2 regions of the Enterococcus sp. BWT-B8 genome follow, and region 1 is predicted to be linked to the other one. Evidence: riboswitches for the same ligand, from Rfam matches in the RefSeq annotation. Region 1 holds a riboswitch; the other holds the start of a gene.
What was found. A riboswitch is a leader RNA that binds a small molecule or an ion and turns the genes downstream of it on or off. The one in region 1 is predicted to bind FMN.
Positions count from the first base shown of each region.

Region 1 (4,490 bases):
AATTGATAAAGTAGAAAGTTGGATATATTTTGCAGGAAATCAATATAAAATTAGATATCTTTGAAGGCCCGCTGGATTTATTGCTTCACTTAATCAAAAAGCTGGAGATCGATATCTATGATATCCCAATTACTGCTGTAACAGAACAGTATATGGGCTATATACATGCCATGCAGTCGCTGGAGCTGGAAATTGCCGGAGAATATCTTGTTATGGCTGCTACATTGATGGCGATTAAAAGTAAAATGCTGCTGCCGAAACAAGAACTGGAAGTCACTGATGAAGAAGAACTCGAAGGAGAAGATCCGAGAGAAGCTCTGGTTACTCAGCTTCTTGAATACCGAAAATTTAAGTATGCTGCCGGATTACTTCATGAAAAAGAAGCGGAACGCAGCTTGTACTATACAAAGGAACCGATGGATATTGAAGAATACAGGGAAGTACAGCCATTGCTTAAACCGAATCAACTAAATACCATTGATTTATTTTTGGCTTTTCATTCCATGCTTGAAAAAAGGAAAAAACGTCAGCCGGTTCAGACAACTGTGACAGGTGAGGATGTTTCGATTGAGATGAAACTTGCGGAGCTGACAGAAAAGATCGGGTCGCTGCATTCAAATGAGCCGGTCGAGCTGGATTCTTTTTTTGAAAGCTATTCTAAACAGGAAATTGTAACAACGTTTATGGCTTTACTCGAGTTGATGAAAAAACATCTGGTCCGCGTTGAACAGGAGTCAAATTATGGTTCGATTTTTCTGTATAATGCTCAGAGCAACAATGAAACAACAAATGATTTGGAGGAAACAACGTGACGATGATGAGTCAAGTCGAAGCAGTTCTTTTTGTAGTGGGGGATGAGGGGATCAGCTTGGAAGAGCTGGCATATCTATTAAATCTACCTACTGCAAAAACATTTGAAATTGTATCTGAATTGATGAAAAGATATGAACAGGATAAGTGTTCGGCATTAAATATATTAGAAGTGGGGAATCAGTTTGTTCTTTCTACAAAGAAAAAATATGCTCCTTTGCTGAAAAAATATGCTCAATCGCCAATCGCCAATAATCTTTCCCAGGCAGCGTTGGAGACACTGTCAATCATTGCTTATAAGCAGCCTATTTCAAGAGTTGAAGTGGACGAAATTCGTGGAGTGCAGTCTGCCGGCTCTATTCAAAAGCTGGCTGCTAAACAGTTAATAGTGGAAAAAGGTCGGGTTGATGGGCCTGGTCGGGCAATATTATATGGTACGACTGATTATTTTATGGATTATTTTGGATTGAAAACTTTGGATGAACTTCCAGATATTCAGGATATGGAAGAGGAAATTAACGAAGAGCTGCCTTTGGATCTCTTTTTTGATCGATACAAGAATGAACTTGCTGAAACAGAGATGCTAGAAGAGCCGGAGAGTGAGGAGAAAGAATAACATGGAAAGACTGCAAAAAGTAATTGCTCATGCCGGGATTGCTTCACGCCGAAAAGCAGAAGAATATATTGAGCGGGGAAGAGTAAAGGTCAACGGAAAAATTGTTAAAGAGCTGGGAACAAAAGTCAGCAGAAATGATCTGATTGAGGTAGACGATGTGCCGATTTATCAGGAAGAAAATGTTTATTATCTTTTTTATAAACCAAAAGGGGTTATTTCCTCTGTATCTGATGATAAGGGCAGAAAAGTTGTTACGGATTTTTTCCCAAGTGTTAAAGAGCGAATTTATCCTGTTGGTCGTTTAGATTATGATACATCAGGGATCATTCTTTTAACAAATGACGGAGAATTTTCGCAAAAGCTGATTCATCCAAGCCACGAAGTAAATAAGGTGTATGTGGCTAAGGTAAAAGGACTTCCTAAAAAACATGACTTGCAGCCTTTGAAAAAAGGTGTTCGCGTTAAAGGTTACAGAACGGCTCCGGCAGATTTTCAAATTCTGTCAGTGGACTTGAAAACAAACACCGGTATTGTTGAACTGACGATCCATGAAGGGAAAAATCATCAGGTCAAAGACATGTTTCAGGCTGTAGGTTATCCGGTGCAAAAATTAAAAAGAGAAAAATTTGGAAATCTGACATTACAGGGACTTAGACCTGGGGAATATCGCAGTTTGAATAAAAAAGAAATCAGCAGTCTGCTTAATGAGGCAAAATAGCAGCACAATGAATAATTAATCTGTGCTCGAATTTTGCCAGCCTGTTTCCTATTCACTTTTATTGATAGCGGATAGTTAGTAAAAAAATAGATGGTTATTATGTATCAATTGCAAATTTTATGATCAAGGCCCATGTACTTTCTATCGCTTCATAAAATATTTCTTCATGCTTTTGTCGTGATTGTGAGATGCTAAACTATTGCTTTTTTGCAGAAGTGATGTATAATTGGGATGTATTAAAAATTAAATAAAGGTTCGTCTTCAGGGGCAGGGTGTAATTCCCGACCGGTGGTTATAGTCCACGACCTACTTATTGCAAGTAGCCGAATTGGTGTAATTCCAATACCGACAGTAAAGTCTGGATAAAGAAGATAGGGCTTATTTGAATAGCTTTCTTTCAGATAAGATGACTCTAACTCTATTTTTCCCTGCAGAAAAATAGAGTTTTTTTCTGCAGTTGAAAGATTTGTAAGAGGATGTTTAAATGCGGAACATCTAAAGAAAGTTCGCTTTTTGAATGGTTCATTTGAAGATGGATCCTTGTCAGGAGGATTTCATGAGAAACAGTAAGGTACAAAAAATGGTTGGCGTGGCAATGTTAGCTGCTCTTGGTGCAGCATTGCAATTTATTGATTTTCCATTGTTGCCGTCGGTTCCTTTTTTAAAGATTGATTTCAGTGACATACCGGTGATGGTGGGCATGTTTTTATTCGGTCCATTTGCTGGGATCGTTACAGCACTTATTCGTTCTATGCTGCATTTGTTGATGACAGGACCGTCACCGCAGAACATGGTCGGAGATATTGCCAGCTTCCTGGCTTCTACAATGTTCACGTTGCCGATGTATTATTTCTTCAATAAAGGCTCGCATAAGCTGGTAAACAAAGCAGCCGGAATTGTAACCGGTATTCTGATGATGACTGTATTTATGAGCATAGCAAATTATTTTGTGATTACGCCATTGTATTTGAGACTTTACGGAGTAAGTGCACAGGAATTTTTGGGAAGATCAATGGAAAGCTACATCGCTGCTGCAATTGTTCCATTCAACTTAATTAAAGGAGTTATTATCAGCAGTGTGTTTATGCTGTTCTATGTGAAGATACTCCCTTGGTTAAGCAGAAAGCAAAATCAGCTGGGCAATCAAACAACCGCAAAATAAGCGAAGCATCTCCATTAAAAATTGTAAAAGAAAGACCTTCCTGCTTTTTTGGGCAGTGAAGGTTTTTTTAGATACTTTGTCAAACAGTCATGAGCCATACTATTCGTTCATCCTGAATACTGAAAGTTATTGATAATTTTTCGTATAAATTTGGACTGATGAGTGATTTTATAAAGATGATAGATGGAGGGCGTATCTTGCATTCATTATCTTCTTTAATTGTTATTTTATCTTGATTAAATCCGCATGTGCATCTTCGTATTAGTGTATGATTCAAGCCTATAGAGGACACATTCTAATATCTTGATATGAATGTTTAGTGCTTCATTGGTAAGCTAGCAAGAGGGTATGCAATACTTTGATAAAATAAATGATAGTGTATTAAATCAGGAAAAATTTTCCGAAGCGAAAGAATAGTTGCCTGAGTCAATTCTTTTGAAGAAATTCAAGGTGGAAATCATGCAGAATTTGGAAGCTATGGTCAGTAAAACGAACCATTGAGCTTGAAATAAATAGTGATGAGCAGCAGAGAATTATCAGTAATTTACTTATTCAGCAGCGGTCTCAGTTGGTCGAAGCATAGAAATATAATTATTTAGCTGAAAATAATTCTAATTGAGTCCTCTTTATTTAATGAAGAAGAAAAAGACTGTCAAATTTCTTAAATCTATGAATACAAGTAAGTCTATTAAGCAAATTATATGGACAAATGTCAGTCTTTTTTTTCAATCTCTATTGCACGAACAGGACATTTGCGGTAAGCTTTGATCACGGCGTCCAGAGTAGCCTGGTCTGTGTTTGAAACATTTATTTTAAGCTGCTGCGGCTCATTTTTAAAAAGAACAATGCCTTCTTCTGTATAATCAAAAACAGAAGGAGCATAAACTTGGCAAAGTCCGCAGGCAATACATTTATCGGGGATAATTCTACACTTCAAAGAATCACACATCCTATCTTATTTATTGGAGAGGCTGATCACTATGACAACTCTATTCATTTTATCCTTATTCAAGCAGGGATACAAGATAAAGATATCAACCCTTTTTCATCTTTTAAAAGGGAAACGAACTATTTCTGTTTTAATGAATGGATTTTTATATGAAAATTTAATTTTCTTTCAACTGTTTCCTGAACTGACAGAGGAAGAATTTCAAGCGACTCTTCAAAAGTTAGTTGCAGAAGGA
Region 1 covers NZ_JAJDJV010000001.1:180,355-184,844, forward strand. The annotation lists gene LI951_RS00820 (N-acetyltransferase) at 1-6, shown strand, start outside; gene LI951_RS00825 (segregation/condensation protein A) at 30-812, shown strand; gene scpB (SMC-Scp complex subunit ScpB) at 809-1,426, shown strand; gene LI951_RS00835 (pseudouridine synthase) at 1,428-2,144, shown strand; FMN riboswitch at 2,398-2,521, shown strand; gene LI951_RS00840 (ECF transporter S component) at 2,701-3,306, shown strand; gene LI951_RS00845 (ferredoxin) at 4,019-4,243, opposite strand; gene LI951_RS00850 (helix-turn-helix domain-containing protein) at 4,287-4,490, shown strand, end outside.

Region 2 (4,490 bases), on a different contig from region 1:
TTCTCTCTACTCAATTAAACCAGTCCTTTCCAGTTTGTCGGCTGGTATACACCCAGCTGTGCTTTCACATATTTTCCCAACACATCAGTTTCAATATTTACATAATCGCCACAATTTAATTTCCCTAAATTGGTCTGATCCTTTGAATGAGGAATCAAGCTGACGGAAAAACTCGAACTCGTAATCTGTGTAACAGTTAAACTGACACCGTTAACAGCGATAGAACCCTGAGCAATAATTTCTCCATGAAATGAATCTGGAAAGTCAAATGTAAGAACAAGCGCATTCTCCTGTACTCTTTTTTCTTTAAGGCGAGTCATGCCGTCTACATGTCCGGTAACCAAATGTCCTTCCAAACGCCCTTCATATAGGAGTGCCCGTTCCAGATTTACTTCATCATTCACTTTCAAGCGGGAAAAATTTGTCCGCTGATAGGTTTCCGGCATAATATCTACGGTAAATTGTTGTTGAGTGATTGAAATTGCAGTTAGACAAACCCCGTTTATGGCCATACTGTCTCCAATTTGATAGTCCCTGAGCAATTCTGCCGAAGCTTGGCAGGTAAGCTTTACAGTCTGCCCCATATGGCTCATTCGAATAATTTTTCCTTTTTCCTGAATCAACCCTGTAAACATATCACTCTCTCCTTCCGACAATTCGAAAATCTTCACCGATTTTTTCTATCTCTGTGAACTTCATTGAAGCTAAATGGCTAGTCTCTCGATTACTTGACATCGCCGGAAGACTATTTCCACCCAAGAGAGTCGGTGTCATATAACAAATTATTTCTTCCCAACAATCGCTTGCTAAAAAAGCATCATGGATTATTGCTCCACCTTCTACATAAACAGACTGAATGGTTCTTTCCAGCAGCGCATGGAGTACTGCTGGAATCGTGACTTTTGATAACGAGACTACTTCTACATGCCCTGGCAATTGTTCGGTGTTTACAGCTGCTTCAGTAAAAATCAGTACGGGTGCTGTTTTATCTTTAAAAATATTAAATTGGGGATGCACTAAAACTCGTCCTCTTCGATCCAGCACAATGCGAACGGGAGGAAATGGAGACTTGTTTGTTGATAATAAATTGGGATTATCCGTTAAAATCGTTTCACTTCCCACTAAAATTGACTGATAGCTTCCTCTTTCTTCATGAACCCTTTTTGAAGCCGCTTCCTGCGTTAGCTGTGTTCGTCTTCGGGCAAAAGAAATTTTCCCATCCGCTGACATTGCCTGCTTTAAGGTAACGAACGGCATCTGCCTTTCAAAAAAATAATTGTAGTGTTCGTTTAATGAACGAACCTCTTTTTCCAGAATCCCTGTAATCACCTGGATTCCCTGTTCTCTTAACTTTTCCACACCTTTTCCTGAAACCAGCGGATTAGGGTCCAGCTGCCCAATGACTACGCATTTGATTCCTGAGTTGCTGATTATCGCTGTACATGGCGGCTGCTTTCCATAATGATCACAGGGCTCCAAGGTAACATAGAGTGTTGAATTGAATAATTTTTCGGGAGTTTTACATAAATCAATTGCATTTTTTTCAGCATGCGCTTGTCCAAATTCGAGATGTGCGCCTTGCGAAATCACTTCATTTCCACTAACGATGACTGAGCCAACTAAAGGGTTTGTATAGGTCTTCCCCTGCCCCTTTTTTGCTTCCTCAATTGCCAGCTTCATAAACATTTCATGCAAAATAATTCCTCCTTTCCAAAACAAAACAGCCCCGCACAAATACACAGGGCTGTTACAAATCAAACTCAAAGAAACGATGACAAAAAAAGATACACTTCTCCCGTCAAGTTCTACTAAGTTTTTCTTCTCCCATCCAGACTTTAACTGTCGGTTCCAGAATTTCACTGGATCAACCGCAAATATGCGGGTCACGGACTTCAAGCATTGCTTGTCACCGTCGGTCGGGAATTACACCCTGCCCCGAAGAAATCTATTCAATTAACAGTTTAAGAATACAGTTGTAAAAACAGAATGTCAATCTCTTTCCATACAGCTGATAAATTATTTACAGCAAATAGGTGCCTTCCAATCTTAGAAAAGTAAGTCGATTACAAGATGAGATTTCTTTCCCGAACGTCTTATACGATTTAGCTGCTGAAAGTACCCATCCTTTTATACCAGTCGGCTTTACCTCAATGCCGGATCTTCCAGTATACTGTCCTGCATGTTTTTTAAGGTTTGGATGGAATGCTGCATGCTCTTCTTCTCGTCCTCATCAAGAGGCGTCTCAATAATTTCCCGAATGCCTTCTCTGTTTATAACCGCATTGGAGCCAATACAAACATCTTCACTATTGTATTGTCCTTCCAAATGAACAGAAACCGGCAGCACCGAATTTTCATCCTGCAGAATTGCCTGAGTAATTCGTGCCAGAGCAATTGCTATTCCATAATGCGTAGAGCCTTTATAATTGATAATTTCATAGGCAGCGTTTTTGACATTTTCTGACAGCTTCAAAAGATCCTCCTGTGAAAACTCTGGATGCTGATCCAGCCATTCTGTAATTTTCAACCCTCCGATATTGCCATGCGACCAGACAGGAAATTGTGTGTCTCCATGCTCTCCCAAAATGTAAATATTCACATCTCTTGGATCTATCTGAAATTTTTCGCCTACCGCACTTCTGAGTCTTGCACTGTCCAAAGACGTGCCAGAACCAATTACTTTTTTTGGAGGAAATCCAGTCAGCTCTTTTACATAATGCGTCAACACATCCACCGGGTTGCTGGCAATCAGAAATATTCCATTAAACCCCTCCCGAATAACAGCTTCAACAATGGACTTCATAATAGCGGCATTCCGTTTCACCAGATCCAGTCTGGTTTCGTTTTCTTTTTGAGCAGCTCCGGCTGTGATCACGATCATATCCGCATCAGAACAATCTGCGTAAGTCGCAGAATAGATATTTTTGGGTCCGACATAAGCCAGTCCGTGAGTAAGATCCTGTACATCACCGGCGACTTTGTTCGCATCCAGATCAATAATCCCCACATCACTTCCTACCCCTTGGGCCATCAAAGCAAAGCTGTAGCTTGAACCGACATCTCCATTACCGATTACAATAATTTTATTCATACTCGTTCACCTTCCTGTCTAATAAATATGTTGATTTCAGCAATTATACACTAGGCTTATCTGTTTGCTGCCTTAAAGAATCGGCACAAACAACGCACTGATTTTTTCCTTACATTTTTCAAGCAGCGTTCTCTTTGCCTGCATGGCTTCATTCACTTGACCGGAATTGCTCAGATCAGCAGCAAACTGGTCAGTCAACTCCTCAATCGCCGGTGAAGGACCATAAATAAAGAGTGACAGTTCATGATTAAGATAAAAACTGCGGATGTCAAAATTCGTCGAGCCAACTGTTGCTGCATGATCATCAATAATCATATATTTACAGTGAATAAAAGAAGAGCGGTCATAGGCATACACTTCTATCCCTGCTGAAAGCAGCTCGTCAATAAACGAATTTGTTCCATGATACGAAATCCCACGATCCCCTTTTCCGGGAATGATCAGCTGGACCTTTACACCGCAGCGCGCTGCCCGTCTTAAAGCGCCCAATGTTTCTTCATCCGGAACAAAATAAGGCATGGCAATTTTGATGGAAACAGCAGCCTTACTGATCAGATCGACAAATGAATCTTTAATGACCCGCTCCTTGTCATACGGTCCGCCGTAAATAACCTGAACAATTTCAGAATCTATTGCTGCAGTTTCATTCTCCACTAATGGAAAATAGCGTTTATCATTAACCAGAAAATGAGATAGAGTATACTGCCCTTTATCCAAAAACAGCCAGTCATAAATAAAGCATTCCTGTACCTCAATGACTGAGGGTCCTTGTAAACGAATATTGGTATCTCTCCAGTAGACAAATTTTTCCCCTCGCCCGCTGTATTCATTTCCTATATTCATTCCGCCGACATGAGCAATTTCTCCATCAATAATAACCATTTTTCTATGATTGCGCCAGTTGGCCTTGTTACTCAACCAGGGAGAATTCAACAGGTCATAGGTTCGCACTTCAATCCCCTGACTGCGCAGCTCCTCCAACAGCTGATTCGGAAAAGCAATGGAACCCAGACTGTCATACATAAAACGAATCTTGACTCCCTCTTTTGCTTTTTCTATCAACGCATGAACCAATTCTGTCCCCGTCTCATCCCCTTTAATAATGAAATAAAAAACGTGGATATGGTCTTGGGCCTGCCCGATATCTTTCAATAAAGAGGCAAATGCTTCTTTTCCTTCACTCAAGATGTTCACATAATTCCCATTTGTTGGATATTTAGAGGAAAGATGAAAAATATCCTCCGACAGAGGATGTTCATTTTGAATAATCTCGGGATATTTTTGCAAATGCTCCGACACAAAGTCCTGCAGCTTTTGCTCATCCTCTATCTGTTTCTTTGGCAGCCTGCGCTGATGCGGTTCCTTTCCCAACAGAAAATATAAAATGATGCCAATCAGAG
Region 2 covers NZ_JAJDJV010000018.1:18,169-22,658, forward strand. The annotation lists gene ribA (GTP cyclohydrolase II) at 1-14, opposite strand, end outside; gene LI951_RS13860 (riboflavin synthase) at 15-635, opposite strand; gene ribD (bifunctional diaminohydroxyphosphoribosylaminopyrimidine deaminase/5-amino-6-(5-phosphoribosylamino)uracil reductase RibD) at 637-1,695, opposite strand; FMN riboswitch at 1,813-1,947, opposite strand; gene LI951_RS13870 (L-lactate dehydrogenase) at 2,143-3,090, opposite strand; gene cls (cardiolipin synthase) at 3,163-4,490, opposite strand, start outside.
Region 2: it holds a riboswitch for FMN, as region 1 does, so the genes downstream of both, ribD (bifunctional diaminohydroxyphosphoribosylaminopyrimidine deaminase/5-amino-6-(5-phosphoribosylamino)uracil reductase RibD) here and LI951_RS00840 (ECF transporter S component) in region 1, are expected to answer to the same signal.